Regions from separate parts of the Micromonospora sp. C28ISP2-4 genome, predicted to be linked through region 1. Evidence: riboswitches for the same ligand, from Rfam matches in the RefSeq annotation. Region 1 holds a riboswitch; each other region holds the start of a gene.
What was found. A riboswitch is a leader RNA that binds a small molecule or an ion and turns the genes downstream of it on or off. The one in region 1 is predicted to bind cyclic di-AMP.
Positions count from the first base shown of each region.

Region 2: it holds a riboswitch for cyclic di-AMP, as region 1 does, so the genes downstream of both, Q3W68_RS17140 (transglycosylase family protein) here and Q3W68_RS27555 (hypothetical protein) in region 1, are expected to answer to the same signal.
Region 3: it holds a riboswitch for cyclic di-AMP, as region 1 does, so the genes downstream of both, Q3W68_RS07985 (NlpC/P60 family protein) here and Q3W68_RS27555 (hypothetical protein) in region 1, are expected to answer to the same signal.
Region 4: it holds a riboswitch for cyclic di-AMP, as region 1 does, so the genes downstream of both, Q3W68_RS05600 (hypothetical protein) here and Q3W68_RS27555 (hypothetical protein) in region 1, are expected to answer to the same signal.

Region 1 covers NZ_JAUMKG010000010.1:30,604-35,048, forward strand. The annotation lists gene Q3W68_RS27545 (AAA family ATPase) at 1-1,045, shown strand, start outside; gene Q3W68_RS27550 (cation diffusion facilitator family transporter) at 1,137-2,051, shown strand; cyclic di-AMP (ydaO/yuaA leader) riboswitch at 2,195-2,325, shown strand; gene Q3W68_RS27555 (hypothetical protein) at 2,330-3,403, shown strand; gene Q3W68_RS27560 (SRPBCC family protein) at 3,425-3,877, opposite strand; gene Q3W68_RS27565 (STAS domain-containing protein) at 3,979-4,338, opposite strand.
Region 2 covers NZ_JAUMKG010000004.1:210,781-215,225, forward strand. The annotation lists gene Q3W68_RS17125 (SDR family oxidoreductase) at 1-93, opposite strand, end outside; gene Q3W68_RS17130 (helix-turn-helix domain-containing protein) at 121-597, opposite strand; gene Q3W68_RS17135 (LLM class flavin-dependent oxidoreductase) at 644-2,206, opposite strand; cyclic di-AMP (ydaO/yuaA leader) riboswitch at 2,378-2,523, shown strand; gene Q3W68_RS17140 (transglycosylase family protein) at 2,522-3,172, shown strand; gene Q3W68_RS17145 (YbaB/EbfC family nucleoid-associated protein) at 3,358-3,807, shown strand; gene Q3W68_RS17150 (M4 family metallopeptidase) at 3,984-4,445, opposite strand, start outside.
Region 3 covers NZ_JAUMKG010000001.1:1,645,448-1,649,892, reverse strand. The annotation lists gene Q3W68_RS07990 (N-acetylmuramoyl-L-alanine amidase) at 1-1,377, opposite strand, end outside; cyclic di-AMP (ydaO/yuaA leader) riboswitch at 1,616-1,750, shown strand; gene Q3W68_RS07985 (NlpC/P60 family protein) at 1,764-2,795, shown strand; gene dcd (dCTP deaminase) at 2,860-3,438, opposite strand; gene Q3W68_RS07975 (pyridoxamine 5'-phosphate oxidase family protein) at 3,517-4,062, shown strand; gene Q3W68_RS07970 (zinc metalloprotease) at 4,132-4,445, opposite strand, start outside.
Region 4 covers NZ_JAUMKG010000001.1:1,169,520-1,173,964, forward strand. The annotation lists gene Q3W68_RS05585 (heavy-metal-associated domain-containing protein) at 1-56, opposite strand, end outside; gene Q3W68_RS05590 (metal-sensitive transcriptional regulator) at 137-436, shown strand; gene Q3W68_RS05595 (YibE/F family protein) at 644-1,918, shown strand; cyclic di-AMP (ydaO/yuaA leader) riboswitch at 2,073-2,204, shown strand; gene Q3W68_RS05600 (hypothetical protein) at 2,208-3,236, shown strand; gene Q3W68_RS05605 (carbonic anhydrase) at 3,295-3,948, opposite strand; gene Q3W68_RS05610 (MarR family winged helix-turn-helix transcriptional regulator) at 4,104-4,445, shown strand.

The DNA.
Region 1 (4,445 bases):
CACGCTGCGGGTGGGCCGGCTGCCGGAGCAGCCCGCGTTCGAGGACGAGATCATCGAGCGGCCGGAGTTCCGCGAGTTCCTCAAGGCGTGGTGGCCCCGGCTGCATCCACGGCACGTGCTGGACTGGCTGGCCCGCCCGGACCGGCTGCGCCGCTACGCCGGTGGGATCCTCTCCTCGGCCGAGATCCGGCTGCTCGGCGACGCGTACCGGAGCCTCGCGACCGAGGGGCTGACGGTGGCCGACATCGCGCTGCTGGACGAGCTGGACGCGCTGCTCGGCAAGCCGGTGCAGCGGGCCCGCCCCAAGCGCGACCCGTACCAGCTCGCTGGGGGTGTGCGTGAGCTGAGCACGTACGCCGACCGGCAGCGCGCCGCCCGCGCGGCGGCGCGGGAGCGTCCGGCCGACTACCGCGACTACGCGCACGTGGTGGTGGACGAGTCGCAGGACGTCTCGCCGATGCAGTGGCGGATGATCGGCCGGCGCGGGCGGCTGGCGTCCTGGACCGTGGTCGGTGACCCGGCGCAGACCGCCTGGACCGGCGACCCGCAGGAGCTGGACCGGGCCCGTGACCAGGCGCTGGGCCGGCGTAAGCGGCACCGCTACGAGCTGACCACCAACTACCGCAACTCGGCGGAGATCTTCGCGGTGGCGGCGGCGGAGATCCGTCGGCTCTACCCGGACCTGCCGCTGCCCGACGCGGTCCGGTCCACGGGCGTGCCGCCGATCGAGCGCACGGTGCCCGCCGCCGACCTGCCGGCGGCCACCGTCGAGGCGGCCGAGGCGCTGCTCGCGCAGGTGGAGGGCACCGTCGGCGTGATCACGCCGGTGCCGCGCCGCGACGAGGTGGCCGGCTGGCTGGGCGCGCTCGGCGCGGGCCGCCTGCAGGTCGTCACCAGCCTCCAGGCCAAGGGCATGGAGTACGACGGTGTGGTGCTGGTGGCACCGGGCGAGATCCGGGCGGACCCCGGCTCGGGCGTCCGCACGCTCTACGTGGCGCTGTCCCGGGCCACCCAGCGCCTCACCACGCTCGACCCGGTGGGGTGACCGGCCCCGCCGCCACCCACAGTTCACTTGCATACATAGCGATGTGAACATACATTGGGCCGGGCCGGTACGGGGCAGGAAGGGTGTTGGCGTGGGCGCAGGTCATGACCACAGCGGCGCGGTGGCCAACGCGGCGCACCGCCACCGGGGCCGCCTCTGGGCCGCCTTCGCGCTGCTCGCCGCCCTGATGGTGGTCGAGGCGGTCGCCGCCTTCACCACCGGCTCCCTGGCACTGCTCTCCGACGCCGGGCACATGTTCACCGACGTCCTCGGCATCGGCATGGCCCTCGCGGCGATCACCGCCACCCGCCGCGCCGGCACCGACCCGCAACGGACGTTCGGGCTCTACCGGCTGGAGGTGCTCGCCGCCCTCGCCAACGCCGTACTGCTCGGCGCCGTCGCGATCTACGTCCTGGTCGAGGCGGTGCGCCGCTTCGGCGAGCCGCCGGAGGTGCTGGCCGGCCCGATGCTCGTGGTGGCGGTGCTCGGCCTGCTCGCCAACATCGTCGCGTTCGCGCTGCTGCGCGCCGGGTCGAAGGAGAGCATCAACCTGCGCGGGGCGTACCTGGAGGTGCTCGGCGACCTGCTCGGCTCGCTCGGCGTGATCGCCGCCGCGCTGGTCATCGCGCTGACCGACTGGTGGTGGGCCGACCCGCTGGTCGCCGTCGGGATCGGCCTGTTCATCCTCCCGCGCACCTGGCGGCTCGGCCGGGCCGCGCTGCGCATCCTGGTGCAGGCCGCGCCGGAACACCTCCAGGTGACCGCCGTGCACGACCGGCTGGCCGCCGTACCCGGCGTGGCCGAGGTGCACGACCTGCACGTCTGGACGCTCACCTCGGGCATGGAGGTGGCCTCGGCGCACCTGACCACCGACCCGGGCGCGGACCCGGCCGGGGTGCTGGCCGCCGCGCGGGCCGCCCTGCACGAGGACTTCTCCATCGATCACGCCACGTTGCAGGTCGAACCCGGAGCGTCGGCCGGAGTGTGCGGACAGACCGAGTGGTGATTAGGACACACTTAAATCACTGTGGCTAATGTAGTCTTATGCCGGTTTTGCCCCGCCTAGTGGCACTGCTCCACAGAGCCGCGCCCGGGCAGCGCCGGTAGTCTCGGTCGCGACCGCACCCGCGGGCGCCACCGGCCCCGGTGGGGCGGCCGTCGCCTAATCGTCCGCAGGGACGAGCCGGGGAACCACGTACGTGGGGTGCATCCGCGTCAGCGGTAGGGATCTTCCGTCCCGAACCCGTCAGCTAACCCGGTCGGCGCTGACGGAAGGACGTGTGAATGCCCCCAGTGGCACCTGTACGAAGGACGGCCGCCCGGTTGGCGGCCCTGCTCGTCGCGACGCTGACCCTCGGCGTCGCGACCGTTCCGGCCTCCCCCGCCTCGGCGGCGCCGGCGACCGGCCTGCTCGCCGCCGCGCCCGGCGACGACGAGGGCGGCACGCCCGAACTGCGTGCCCAGCTCGACGCCGCCAGCAAGGGCTGGCTGGAGGCGAAGGCCGCGCTGAACCGGTCGGTGAGCCGCCAGAAACAACTCAACGAACAACTCAAGACGGTCGGCGCCGAGCTGGCCGTACGCGACGCCAAGGTCGGCGAGATCGCCGCGGTGGCCTACCGCAACGGCCGCCTGGGCACCGCCGGGGCGCTGCTCGGCAGCAGCAGCCCGGAGGGCTTCATGGACCGGGCCGCCGCACTGGAACAGGTAGCCGCGAACGAGGACCGTACGCTGCGCGACCTGATCACCACCCGCGACGAGGCCACCCGCACCCGCGCCCAGCTCGACGGCGAGATCCGCGAGCAGCGCAAGCAGGTGACGGTGATGGCCAAGCGCAAGGAGCAGGCCGAGCGCGCCCTGGAGGTGGCGAACGACCGGGCCTCACGCAGCAGCAGCGGCGGCGGCAGCGTCCAGGGCACCTCCAGCAAGAACGCGAAGCCGGCGCCGCGCAACTCGGACGGCTCCTGGCCGTCGGAGTCGTGCAGCGTCAACGACCCGACCCCGGCCGACGGCTGCATCACGCCGCGCACGCTGCACGCGCTGCAACAGGCCAAGGCGGCGGGCTTCACCCGGTACGTCTCCTGCCACCGGCCCAGCGGCTCGGGTGAGCACCCGAAGGGACGTGCCTGCGACTTCGCCGCGCAGAAGAACGGCTTCGGCGGCGTGGCCACCGGCGGCGACCGGACGTACGGCAACAACCTGGCCGCGTACTTCGTACGCAACGCCGACCCGCTCGCCGTGCTCTACGTGATCTGGTTCAAGCAGATCTGGCTGCCCAGCAGCGGGTGGAAGTCGTACAGCGGCGGCAACGGCGACCCGTCCAGCGACCACACCAACCACGTGCACCTGTCGGTGTACTGAGCGCCCTGCGGGCCGGCCGGATCAGGCCGGCCGGCCCTCCAGGGTCGCTCCCAGACGCGCCGCCAGGCCCAGGTGAGCCGCCCGGGCCTGGCGGAACGCGTACCCGAACAGCGGCGCCGGCGCGGTGAGCGTGATCTCCACGTCGATGCGTACCGTGCCGTCGGGCTCGTCGCGCAGCCGGGTGTGGTTGCGTACCGTCGTGGCGGGCTGCTGCCGCGCCACTGTGACGACCTCGTCCTCGCTGGCGATCAGCACGTCCGCCTGGTACGTGACCGGGAAGTGCAACGGGCCGAGCTGCAGCCGGTCGGTGATCGCGTAGCTGCCCAGCGCGCCCGGCCGGGACGGCAGCTTCCGGACCCGGACGATCAGCGGATGCAGCTCACCCTGGCGGCTCAGGTCACCCAGCAGGGCCACCGCGTCGGCCCGGCTGCACCGGGCCTGCACGGTGTAGCTGAAGCTGTCGCTGCTCTGCAAGCGGGCCCCCTCGCCGTCGTGCGTCGCGACGATCGTCCCGTACCGACGCCGGACTGGCAACGGGTAGAAGGTCCCCTGGCCGCAGGGCATGTGAACGGCGCTCAGGCGCCGGGCAGCACCTCGGGGGTGTCGTCGGCGAACCACGGCTCGGGCGCGCCGAACAGGCCGAGCAGGCCGGTCACCCAGAGCTGCCGGTGCACGAACCGGCTCGGCTCGGTGACCACGAGCTTGACGCCGCTGACCTCGCAGGTCTGGAAGCCCGCGACCATGGCGCTGATGCCGACCGAGTCGATGAACGTGACGAGCCGCATGTTCAGCTCGATCCGCGAGGGGCGACCCTTCGCGAGCACTTCGGCGATCGCTTCCCGCACCTCGTACGCGGTGTCGACGTCGATCTCCCCACGGGGCGCGATCTGGACGACACCACCCGGCCGCACCGACTTCACGATCGACAGGCTCACGCGAGCACCTCCACTCGCCCATGACGGGCGCCTCATCAGTACGCGGGCCGCGACCGAGCGTATTCCTCCGACGGCCCGGTCGCCACCCCCCGGGATGAGCAATTCGC
Region 2 (4,445 bases), on a different contig from region 1:
GGTGGCGCCGCGCGCGACGAGTTCGGCGGCCAGGTGCCGGCCGAAGCCGCGGTTGGCGCCGGTGACCAGGGCGGTGCTTCCAGCGATCTTCATGTCTCGCTCCGAGGTGTGGGGAAGAGGTCAGGCGGACAGCAGGCCCGGACCGGGCAGGACGGCCAGCTCGCCGGGCGGTACGTCGTGCCCGGCGTCGCAGCGCAGCTGGGCGTGCACGGCCGCGCCGCACTCGTCGTGGGCCAGCCGGACCGCCGGGCCCGCCTCGTCGGCGGCGTACGCGTCGCCCCACTGCCGTAGCGCGACCAGCACCGGGATGAGGTCGCTTCCCTTTGCCGTGAGCACGTACTCGTCGCGGGTGCGCTGCCCGGGCTCGCGGTAGGGACGCCGGTCGAGCAGCCCGTCGGCGACGAGCTGCTTGAGGCGTGCGGCGGCCACCGGCTCGCTGACGCCGACCCGCCGGGCGAAGTCGTCGAAGCGGCGGGTGCCGAACGACGCCTCCCGTAACAGGAGCAACGTGGTGCGGTTGCCGACCACCTCCAGCGCCCGGGCGATCGAGCAGTTGGCGGTGGACCAGGAGTCACGCTGGGCGAGGAGGTCCGTCATGGCGTCGACGGTACCCTCTGGCTTAGGGTTACAGAAGTCAGCTACCTCACAGCTGGCCGGGGAAGAATCCGTGCCGGGCCAGCGGCTCGACGATCTGGTGCTCCTCGTACGACAGGTGCGACAGCAGCGTGTCCGTGAGCAGGTCCACCGCCTCCTGGAGTCCGGTGAAGTCGCCGGGCCGGCGGACCAGCTCGACGAGCGCCCGGTCCACGCTCTCCACCACCCCGTGGATCACCACGTGCTCCTCCTCCAGGCGGTCCAGCACCGCTGCCAGCCCGGCCTCGGAGCGGCGCAGGTGCGGGAAGATCGAGGCGTCCTCCAGCCCGTGGTGCTGGGTGACCATGGTGCAGTAGGCCGCGCAGTACGCCCCGAGCGTCCAGTTGTTCTGCCGCATGGTCATCTCGTTCAGTGCGGCCCGCGCCCGACCCGGCGTGACCGAGCCCTGCTTGACCTGTTCCAGCAGGTCGCGCACCTGGGCCAGCTCCTGGCGCAGGTGATCGTGCACGTCCACCAGGTGCTGCCCGGCGGCCTGTCCCCGGGCCGGGTAGACGTGTCCGGCCGGTGGCGGCGGGGCGCTCGGGCGGGTGGACTCGTCCCAGGGGCGGCGCGCGCTCAGGCGTACCCCCGGGTCGGGGGTGGGGGTGACGCCGAGCGTGCTCGGGCCGGCGGCGGTCTGCTCGTCGGGGGCCGCGCGGTCGTCGCCACCGCCGGGCGCGGTGCGCTCGGCGGCGACCAGCTCCCGCACGGCGGGCGCGACCTCCTGGCCGAAGATCTGGATCGCGCGCGGTTCGTCGCTGCCGAGGATGAACGTGGTGATGCCGTGCTCCAGCGTGAGCCCGGCCAGTTCCTCCACCCACTGCTCCGGCGGCCCGGCCAGGAAGCCGGCCGACGAGCGGGCGAACGTGCCGGTCACGTTGAGCATACGGCGGATCGCGGCCGGGTCGCGCCCGGCCGCCTCCGCGCCCTCGTCGACCAGCTTGTTCAGGGCGGGCAGCTCGTCGGGGCCCTTCGGCAGGTAGGACAGGGACGGCAGCCAGCCGTCCGCGGCGCGGCCCACCAGGCGCAGCATCCGCGGCTTGTAGGCGCCGACCCAGATGCCGACCTGGTGCGCGGGCGCCGGACCGCGCTTGGCGCCCACCACGCGGTAATGCTCGCCGTCCACGCGGATCATGCCGCGCCGGTCGGTGTCCCAGACCTCGCGGATCACCCGGATCGCCTCGTCGAGGGCGTCGACGGCGGCGCCGGGGGACAGGCGCCGCCCGCCGGTCGCCTCGATCGCGTCCCAGAACGCGCCCGCGCCGAGTCCCAGCTCGACCCGGCCGCCGGTGAGCAGGTCCAGGCTGGCGATGCTGCGGGCCAGCACCACCGGCTGGCGCAGCGGCAGGTTGAGCACGTTGCCGGCCAGGCGGATGCGCTCGGTGGCGGCGCCCACGTAGGACATGAGCGTCCACGTGTCCAGGAAGCCCGGCTGGTACGGGTGGTCCTGGAACGTGACCAGGTCCAGCCCCACCTGCTCGCAGAGCCGGGCGAGCGCCACCACCTGGTCGGGCTGCCCGGCGGCGGGGGTGAGGAACCCGCCGAAGGTCAGCTCGTGTCCGTGATCGGTCATCCGTCCCGCCCTCCCGTGATCTTGCCTGGCCCTGCCACCGTAGCGCCGTCACCGGTAGCCCGGCCGGGTGAAGAGCGTCACAAGAAGTGGACGATCGTCGCAAAACGCTCCTAGCGTCGGTTTCGTTCGCAGACGCGGACACCGCGTGCCGGAAACGCCAAATCCCGCCGCCGGCCCCGGTAACCGAACCTCGCGCGGGAGCGGGGGAACCACACGTTCCACGGTGCATCGTCACCTCGGGGTGAAGCCGCCACCGGCGGCCGGGCTCCTCGGCCCGAACCCGACAGCTCACCTCGTCGGCGTGGAGGAATCCACATGGCAACTGAATACTCAGCCCGAAGCCGCCGTACCGCGCTCGGAGCGGTGGTGGCCGGCGCCGCCGTCGGCGCCGCGGCCCTGTTCGGCCCGGCTGCTCCGGCCAGCGCGGGCGTCAACTGGGACGCGGTCGCGCGCTGCGAATCCGGCGGCAACTGGAAGATCAACACTGGTAACGGCTACTACGGCGGGCTCCAGTTCTCCCGCGCCACCTGGAACGGCTACGGCGGCAAGAAGTACGCCGCCCGCGCCGACCTGGCCAGCCGGTCCGAGCAGATCGCCGTCGCGGAGAAGGTGCTGCGCGGGCAGGGCATCGGCGCGTGGCCGGTCTGCGGCAGGAAGGGCGGCTCGGCGAGCTCCGGGTCGGCCGCGGCCGGCGAGCGGGCCACCACGAAGGCCGTCCCGCGCAAGGCCGCCCCGAAGCGGGCGGCCACGCGTAAGGCCGCGCCGCAGCGGCCCGCGACGAAGGCGGCGCCACAACCCGCGACCGGCGCCGGGACGTACGTGGTCCGGCGCGGGGACACGCTGTCGGAGATCGCCGTGGCGCAGCACGTCGACGGCGGCTGGCGTGCCCTGCACGAGCGCAACCGCGCAGTGGTCGGTGACGACCCCGGCCTGATCTTCCCCGGTCAGCGGCTGCGCCTGCGCTGAGTGGCCCTCGAACGCCCGGCCGGCCCGTCCGGCCGGGCGTTCGCTCCGTCCGCGACACGCCGCGTCGCCGGTGTCCGGCCTGCTCGCGGTGCCGGGGCGCGGCCCGCGACAGCGGGTGACCGCGATTCGTCGGAGCCGGTTGCTAGGGTCACGGTGCTCGGCTAAGACGTGAAGAAGGCGCGGAAATGACCAACGACCCGTTCTCGGCGGCCGCGAGCCTCGACGAGCTGCTGACCCGCACGCAGCAGGCGCTCACCGCGATGCGCTCCCGGGCCTCGGCGCACGCCGACGGCGAGCCGGGCGACCTGCTCCGGGCCGAGGGCACTGCCGCCGGCGGGCGGGTCCGCGCGGTCGCCGTCCAGGGTGGCCGGCTGGATTCCGTGACGGTCGACCCGGAGCTGGCCGGTGAGCCCCTCGACGTCCTCTGCGGGCATCTCGTCGCCGCCGCCAACGCCGCGCTGTCCGAGCTGGACGACCGGGTCAGCGCGTCGGCGCGGGCCGACGCCGACGCGCTCGCCGCCCGGCTCGGCAGCATGGGCGATCAGGCCGAGCTGTTCGGCCGCGCGATGCACGAGGCGGCCGCGCGGATCCACCGCGACCGCGGCACCCCGTCCCGGGCCGGGCGCCCGGCCTGACCCGACCGCACGCGCCCCGGCGCGACGCGGCGCCGCCCCGCACGCGGCGCCGACCACGCGCGACGCGGCGCCGACCACGCGCGACGCGGCGCCGACCACGCGCGACGCGGCGCCGGCCTGACACGAGGAGGCGGCCGGCCGCCGGGAGGACGACGACCGGCCGCGCCACGCCACGGTCAGCTCACTGTGACCGCGGTGTCGTCGACGACGAAGGACGTCTGCAACGAGCTGTCCTCCACGCCGCTGAACGAGATGGTCGCCGTGGTGCCCGCGAGTGACGAGATGTCGAAGGACCGCTGCACGTAGCCGGTGGCCTTGTTCAGGTTGGAGTAGGTGGCCAGCGTGGTGCTGCCCGCCTTGACGGTGAGCTTGTCGTACGCGGTGCTGGTGGTCGACTCCGCGCTGTCGACGTGCAGCCAGAAGCTCAGCGTCGCCCGGCATCCGGCCGGGATCGTCACCGACTGGCTGAGCGTGTCGGTGTGCGACGAGCCGTACCCGTCCAGCCACGCCTTGTACGAGCCGCCGTGCGCGGCCTGGCCGCTGTCCGTGGTGATGACGCCGGACGAGGCGCTCCAGCTCACGTTGCCCGACTCGAAGCCCGGGTTGGCGAGCTTGTTGCCGGAGCAGCCGCCCGACGG
Region 3 (4,445 bases), on a different contig from region 1:
GGTGGCGAAGTCCGGGTCGATGGTGACCAGGCCGGTCCGGGGCGTGCCGGTGCCGCGGAACGGCGCCTTCATCAGGTCGAAGTAGTGCGACCAGTCCCAGTACGGTCCCGGGTCCCAGTGCATGCCGCCCACGTTGGCGGCGGTGATGCCGGGCACGTTGTCGTGGCCGATGATGTGCTGGCGGTCCATCGGGATGCCGAGCTTCAGCGCCAGGTAGCGCACCAGCTTGGCGGAGGTGCGGTACATCGCCTCGGTGTACCAGGTGCCCTGACCGGCGAAGCCCTCGTGCTCCAGGCCGATGGACTTCGCGTTGACGTACCAGTTGCCGGCGTGCCAGCCCACGTCCTTGGTCTTGATGTGCTGGGCGATGTAGCCGTCCACCGAGCGCAGCGTGTAGTGCCAGCCCAGGTAGTCGGCCCGCTTCACCAGGTCGACGCTCGGGCCGAAGTAGCCCTCGGTGTCGTGGATGACGATGTACTCGATCTTCTGCTGCTTCGGCCGGTCGCCCAGGTCGTGGTTGCCGTAGTCGCCCGGGTCGTCGCTGAGCTGCTCGTACGGCGCGGGGATCCACTCGCAGGCCAGCCGGACCGGGCACTCCAGCCCGTCCGGCCGTTCGGCGTTGCGCAGGCCGAGGCGGGCCAGGCGGGAACGGTCCGGCTGCGCGGCGGTGGCGGCGAGCGTGACCCGCTGGCCGTCGTCGGTGGTCCGGCTGGCGCCCTGGCCGAGCTGGTCGTACACCTCGTCGGCGAAGGCCGCCGCCGCGTCGGAGGTGTCCGCGCCGGAGTACCGGGCCACCGCGGCGTACCAGGCCGCCGGGTCGGTGCCGGCACCGACCGGCCCACCCAGGGCCTTCTGGTACGACGCCAGCAGCGCCGCGCCACCGCGGATGTTCGCGGCCGGGTCGGTCCGCAGCGTCCCCGCGTCGAGCCCGGTCAGCGCGGCGGCCGCGTCGAGCGTCTGGAGCGAGGCGGGCGGCAGCGGGGTCTCCCGCTGCGGCGTGGCGGCCGTGGCCGGGTCGAGCTTGAGCGGGCGGGCGTCGTCGCCGCGTGGGTCCTCGTCCTCGTCGACGTGGGCGCTGCCCGGCATGGCGAGGATGTGCGCGGCGTCGGTCAGGTGCATCGGGCCGTAGCCGCCGCTGGTGCTGGGCTGCCCGGTGTGCGTGTCCCAGCGCGACTCCAGATAGGAGACGCCGAGCAGCACGTTCTGCGGCACGCCGTACTCGGCCGCGGCGGCGGCGTATTGTTGTTGCCGGTCGCTCGCGGGCGCGGACGTGTCCGGCGCGGCTGTCACCGGGCCGGTCGTCGCCAGCGCGGTGGCTGTCGCCACGGCGGCGGCGAGCAGTATCCGTCTGCCCGACGGCGGGGCGGAGAGGTGCATCGAACCTCCTGGACAGGGATGGGGGTCACTGCGTTTCCACCCTCACTCCGCACACCCGTGAGGGTCAATACCTTTCCAGTGGGTAATCAGCCTTGAAAGAAAATTTCACCTCCGTGCGGGGTGCGGCGCCGCATCACGTACGGAGTGTCACGGCGCTGGAAGTTGCGGATCGATAACGGTGGTCCCTACTCTGGTGAATCGTCGGCCGCACGTCTCACCGTCCAACCCGGTCGGTGACGGTCCGACACCGCCGAGTCGCCTCCGGGCGAGCCGGGGAACCAGGTACCTGGGGTGAATCCGCAGCGATGCGGTAGGGCGGCTCCCTTCCCGCCCGAATCCGTCAGCTAACCCGGTAGGCGGTACGGAAGAAGGAGTACGGACGCCCGGTGGCACTCCATGCCCCGCGGCCGTCGTCGAACCGGTCGCTCGACCGGTCCACGGCTGTGCCGCGCACCCGCTGGTCCCGCTTCACCACCGCCCTCGCCGCCCTCGTCGGCACCGCAGTCGTCCTGACCGGCGGCGCCACGGCGGCACACGCCGAACCCTCGGTCGCCGAGATCGAGGCCCAGATCGACCGCGACTGGAACAAACTCGAACCGGTCATCGAACAGGTGAACGCCGTACGCGGGCAGCTCGCCGCGCGGCGCAAGCAGGCCGATGCGCTCGGCCGGCAGATCGCACCCCTCCAGGCCCGGGTGGACGCCGCGCTCGGCCAGGTCGGCGGCCTCGCCGCCGACGCCTACAAGGGCGACAACCTCTCCACAGTCAACGCGCTGCTCGGCAGCCGCTCGCCCGGTGACCTGGTGAACGGCCTGGAACTGCTCGACCGCTTCGCGCACCGCCAGCACGAACAGGTGCGCTCCGTCGCCGCGCTGCGCGACGAACTGGCGGCGAAGAAGAAGCCGCTGGACGAGATGATCGCCGGGCTGGCCCGTACCGAGGCCCAGCTCGCGGCGAAGAAGAAGCAGATCGACGCCGAGATCGCCAAGCTGGAGAAGCTGCGGCTCAAGGTGTACGGCAAGGGTGGCGGCGGCCCGCTGCGCCCGGCGCCGTGCCCGGCCGGCTACCCCGGCGGCCCGGCCGGTGCGGCGGTCAAGTTCGCCTGCGCCCAGATCGGCAAGATCTACGTCTGGGGCGCTGCCGGGCCGGACCACTTCGACTGCTCGGGCCTCACCATGGCGGCCTGGGCCAAGGGCGGCGTCTCGCTGCCGCACAACGCGCGCCAGCAGCACGGCGTGACGAAGCGGGTGAGCCGGGCCGAGTTGCGCGCCGGTGACCTCGTCTTCTACTACAGCGACCTGCACCACGTGGCGATGTACGTGGGCGACGGCTGGGTGGTGCACGCCTCCCAGTCCGGCAAGCCCATCACCATGAAGCGGGTCGACGACGGCGACATCAACAGCTACGGCCGCGTGTAAGGAAGGGCCCCCTCTTAACGCCTCAGGTAGAGGAGGGGGCCCCTATTAACAACTGCGGGCGCCGTCAGCGTGTCGGCCAGGTGCGCCAGCTCTGCCAGGACCGGCTCGGCGTCGGGCCGCGCTGCCCCTGGTAACGCGAGCCGTAGACGGCCGAGCCGTACGGGTGCTCGGCCGGCGAGGAGAGCCGGAAGATGCAGAGCTGGCCGATCTTCATGCCCGGCCAGAGCGTGATCGGCAGGTTCGCCACGTTCGACAGCTCCAGCGTGACGTGGCCGGAGAAGCCCGGGTCGATGAAGCCGGCGGTCGAGTGGGTCAGCAGACCCAGCCGCCCCAGGCTCGACTTGCCCTCCAGCCGGCCGGCGAGCTGGTCGCCCAGCGAGATCACCTCAAGCGTGGAGGCGAGTACGAACTCGCCCGGGTGCAGCACGAACGGCTGCCCCTCGGGCACCTCCACCATCGACGTCAGGTCGTCCTGCTGGACCGACGGGTCGATGTGCGTGTAGAGGTGGTTGTTGAAGACCCGGAACAGCCGGTCCAGGCGTACGTCGATGCTCGACGGCTGCACCAGCGTGGGCTCGAAGGGCTCCAGCGCGAGCGTGCCGGCCTTGATCTCGGAGACCAGGTCGCGGTCGGAGAGCAGCATCGGAACACCATAGCGACCGGTACGGGTGACCTGCGTGTCGCACTACATCTTCGTACACGTGTTCGATAGAGTGTCCACATGGCTTCCTGGTCCGAATTCGCCGCCGACGAGCCCCGCCTCGCCGACGAGATCCGCCTCCTGATGCAGCAGTACGGGCCGGGCTTCGGCTACCTCGCCACGGTCCGCGCCGACGGCGGCCCTCGGGTCCATCCCGTCTCCCCGGTGATCACCGACGACGGCCTCTGGTGCTTCGTCATCGACTCGCCGAAGCGCCGCGACCTCGAACGCGACGGCCGCTACGCGCTGCACTCGTTCCCGCCGGAGGAGAGCGACGACGAGGCGTACGTCGCGGGCCGCGCCCGGCCGGTGACCGACCCGGCCACCGTGACCCGGCTGGCCCGGATCGCCCGCGCGTCCCCGCAGGGCGACTGGCGGCTGTTCGAGTTCACGGTCGAGGCGGCGATGCTGACCCGGCGCGACCCGGTGGCCCAGCCCGGCGCCGCCCCGCCGCAGGTGAGGGTCTGGCTCGACCCGCGCGGAGCCGAGCCGGCCCGGCGGGAGCCGGTGGCCGCGGAGGCCCGGCGCGGCCGGCACGGCTTCGACACCCGCCGCTCGGCCGCCTGAGCCGGCCCGAGACGAAACGGTGCCGGTCCCGTCCGAGGACAGGGCCGGCACCGGTACGTGGTGCGAGGGTCAGGCCGCGCGGTAGGCGTTCCACGCGGTGAGCATGCGGCTCGCCTGGCCGGCGGTGAACTGGTACATGCAGGAGTCGTACGTGTAGTCCATGAAGTTGGTGATCGGGTCCTTGCCGGCGGTCGAGCAGGTGTCCCGGCCGGTCGGGCACTGGTACGCCGGCGACGCCTCGGCCGGGGTGTCGGAGACGCTGTCGCCCGAGCCGGAGCAGCCGCCCTGGAAGGTGTGGTAGAGGTTCAGCCAGTGGCCGACCTCGTGGGTGCCGGTGTCGCCCTGGTTGTAGTTGGTCGCGGTGCCGCCGGGCAGCGACTCGT
Region 4 (4,445 bases), on a different contig from region 1:
ACCGAGTTGACGCAGTGCCCGCAGGTCATGCCGCTCACCTGGTAGGTGGTCTCCATCTCGCCCTCCGATCTGATACCCCCCAGGGGTACGTTCGGAACGTTAGCATACCCCCGAGGGGTACGCTATCCTCGGTTTCATGACCGCGCCGTCCAGCCCGACCCGGGGCTACACCGCCAGCAAGGACCAACTCCTCGCCCGGCTCCGCCGGATCGAGGGCCAGGTCCGTGGCATCGAGAAGATGGTCGAGGACGACCGCTACTGCATCGACGTGCTGACGCAGATCTCGGCCATCCAGGCGGCGCTGGACAAGGTCGGGCTGGGCCTGCTCGACGGGCACGCCCGGCACTGCATGCACGAGGGCGCCGCCGAGGGCCGGGCCGACGAGATGGCGACCGAGATGATGGCCGCCGTCGGCCGCCTGATGAAGCGCGGCTGAGCGGGGACCTCCGGCCTACCGGCGACACCGGCCGGGCCGGTCTGACCCGCGCCGCGCGTGTCACCGGCCACGGCGTCCGGGAGCGCCCCGCCGGGCTGCCTACCATGGCCGGGCGACGCCCCGGACGTGGACGACACGTCCGCCCCGGCCCGGTGACCGGACCGGTCCGGCGGACCAGGCGTCGCCGCGACCGTTGGGAGAGACGCCATGGGTGCCGACCACACCCACCCCGCGCCCGCCGCGCCGCCGGGGGTACGACGGCTGCTCGTCGCCGTGGTGGTGCCGCTGTTCGCGCTCACCGTGATCGCGGCGCTGGTGCTCTGGCCGCGGCAGGACCGGGAACCGGTCGGCGGCGCGGACGTCCCCCGCTACCACGGCACCGTGACCCGGCTGGTCACCGAGCCCTGCCCGCCCACCCCGGAGGCCCCGGACGGCGGCGGTGGCCCCTGCGGCACCGTGACGGTGACCGCCGAGCAGGGCCCGGACGCGGGCCGGCAGGTCGAGACGCCGATCCCGGCCGGGCCGGGCGCGCCCCGGGTCGCGGTCGGCGACGAGGTCGTCCTGGTCGAACTGACCGACCCGGCCGACCCGGCGGTGAAGTCCTACAACATCGCCGAGCACCAGCGCGGTACGCCGCTGATCTGGCTGATGGTGCTCTTCGCCGCCGCGATCGTGGCGTTCGGCCGCTGGCGCGGGCTCGCCGCGCTCGGCGGCCTGGTGGCCAGCTTCGCCATCCTGCTCGGCTTCGTGCTGCCGGGCATCGGCGCCGGCCAGCCCCCGCTTCTGGTGGCGATCGTGGGCGCCGCGTTGATCATGTTCGTGGTGCTGTACCTGACCCACGGGATCACCGCGCAGACGTCGGTGGCGGTGCTCGGCACGCTCGGCAGTCTGGTGGTCACCGGCGTGCTCGGCCTGCTCGCCACGTCCGCCACCCACCTGACCGGCTTCGGCAGCGAGGACGCCACCACGCTGTCCATGTTCCAGGGCGACGTGGACCTGCACGGGCTGCTGCTGGCCGGCATCATCATCGGCTCGCTGGGCGTACTGGACGACGTCACGGTCACCCAGGCGGCCACCGTCACCGAGCTGGCGCACGCCAACCCCGGCCTGTCCCGCCGGCAGCTCTACCGGGCGGCGACCCGGGTGGGCCGGGCCCACATCGCGTCCACCGTCAACACGATCGTGCTGGCGTACGCGGGCGCCTCGCTGCCGCTGCTGCTCCTGCTGGTCGCCGACTCCCGCCCGGTGAGCGAGATCCTGACGAGCGAGTTCCTCGCCCAGGAGATCGTCCGCAGCGCGGTCGCCACGCTCGGCCTGATCGCCGCCGTACCGCTGACGACCGGACTGGCCGCGGTCGTGACCACCGCCGGACGGCGCTCGCGCGGCGCGGAGCCGGCGCCGCCCGCGCCCCGGCCGCCGACCGGACGGGACGACGCGCTGGAGGCGCTCGGCGGCGGGAAGAGCACGGAGGCCGCATGGTGACACTCCGCAGCGTGACCATCGATTTCAAACGCGACGCTGGTCACGGTGCGCCACGGCGAAATCTCGCTATTGGTCGGCTTCCGGACGTAGATCCTCAGGAGTGCTGTCGGGTAACCTCGCTGCCGGTCACCGCCGAAGGCGCGCACCGGCGCCAGCGGTGCCGCCGCCCAATCGCCCGCGGGCGAGCCGGGGAACCAGGTACATGGGGTGAATCCGCGACAGCGGTAGGGGCCACTTCCGTCCCGAACCCGTCAGCTAACCCGGTCGGCGGCCGACGGAAGGGAACACTGTGACGGCACCCCTGCGCCGCTGGCTGACACCCGTGGTGGCCGTGCTGGCCTCGCTAGCAGTGCTGGCCGGGCCGACCCCGGCGACCGCGGCACCCACCGCGGCGGCCCCCGGCACCCCCTCGGGCCACGAGGAGGACGGCGAACCGCCGCTGATCACCGAGGCGATCGACGCGGCCAACCGGAACTTCCTCCAGGCCAAGGCGAAGCTCGCCAAGTCGCAGGACCGCCAGCGGCGGCTGGCGGCCGAGGTGAAGACGGCACAGGCCGAGCTCGACGCGCTCAGCCCGCAGGTCAACCAGCTCGCCGCCCAGTCCTACCGGACCGGCCGGATGGGCGCGATGGCGATGCTGCTGGAGAGCAACTCGCCCGACTCGTTCGTCCGCCGGGTCAACGCCCTGGACGAGCTGAACCTCCTCAACGCGCAGCGCCTGGCCGCCATCAACGCGGTCAAGACGCGCGCCGAGCAGGCCAAGATCGCGCTCGACGCCGAGGTGCGCGAGCAGGAGAAGCAGAAGAACGCGATGGAGCGCGAGAAGGTGCAGGCCGAGCGCGCGCTGAAGCTCGTCGGCGGTCTCGGCTTCACCGGCGGCCTGGTCTCCGCCACCTCACCGGTCGCCAAGATCGCCCCCGGCCGCACCGCCGACGGCGGATGGAAGGCCGAGTCGTGCAGCGAGGACGACCCGACCACCTCGGGCTGCGTCACCCCGCGCACGCTGCACGCGTACAAGGAGGTCCGCCGCGCGGGCTTCAAGCGCTTCGTGGGCTGCTACCGGCCCGGCGGGCCGTGGGAGCACCCCAAGGGCAAGGCGTGCGACTGGTCGTTGCAGAACAGCGGCTTCGCGCCCTGGCACAACAACGACACCCGCCGGTACGGCAACGAGGTCGCCGCCTTCCTCATCCGCAACGCCGACCGGCTGGGCATCTACTACGTCATCTGGAACCGGCAGATCTGGTTCCCGGCCACCGGCTGGAGTTCGTACAGCGGACCGTCGAACCACACCGACCACGTCCACATGTCGCTGCTCTGACCCGGACACAGTGAAAGGGGCCGCCCTCGGGCGGCCCCTTTTCCGTCTTCCCTGCGGGTCAGCCGGCCAGCGCCGGGTCGGCGGGCGCCGCCGGAGCGGGCAGCGGGGCCGGGGCCTGCGCCACCGTCCGCACCTCGCCGCCGGCGAGCCGGTACGACATGCCCACCACCGTGCACTGCCCCGCAGCCACCCGCTCGGCCAGGACGGCGGACCGGGCCAGCAGCGTCTCGACGGTCTGCGCGATGTGCACGTCGACGATGCCGTCGAGGTCCTCGACGCCCTGGCGGGCGGCGCGCAGCAGGCTGGGCGAGACCGCGTCCACCACCGCGCCCAGGTGCCCGAGCTGGGCGGCGCCGGTCCGGAACCCCTCCCGGGCGGCCTGGACCGCGCCGCACGAGTCGTGCCCGAGCACCACCACGAGCGGGGTGCCGAGCACTGTGACGGCGTACTCGACGCTGCCGAGCACCTCCGGCCCGGCGGTGTGCCCGGCCGTGCGCACCACGAAGAGGTCGCCGAGACCGCGATCGAAGATGATCTCGGCGGCGAGCCGCGAGTCGGAACAGCCGACGATCACCGCGAAGGGATGCTGGCCGTCGGCGACCGCCGCCCGGTGCCCGGCGTCCTGATTCGGATGCTGCGGGGCGCCGGTGACGAACCGGTGGTTACCGGCACGCAGTTCGATCAGTGCCTGCTCCGGGGTGCTCGGCGTCATGTCCCTCACCTCGTCTACCTGGGAACTACCAGGCCGAACGGCCTCGCGACCCACGGTCACACGCACCTCGGGGCCCGTCAAGATTCGTGATACGCATTTCATACTTTCCCGAGCCGGCCCGCGCCGGGTCGGGGCTACCGCGCAGGGGGCCTAGCATGACCACCATGGCGACCACACCAGGTGAGGACGGGAGCCGCCGTAACTGGACCTTCCTCACCAACCACGGCCACGTACTGCTCGCGATCGCGCGCAACCCCACCGCCCGGCTGCGCGACGTGGCCGACGAGGTGGGCGTGACCGAACGGGCGGCCCAGGCCATCGTCGCCGACCTGGAGGCCGGGGGCTACCTGCGGCGTACGCGGGTGGGACGGCGCAACGAGTACACGATCAACCCGAAGGGCCGCTTCCGGCACCCGGCCGAGGCCGACCAGCAGGTCGGCGCCCTGCTGGCCCTGTTCGCCGCCGAGCCGGCCGGGGACGCCACCGCCGACAGGTGA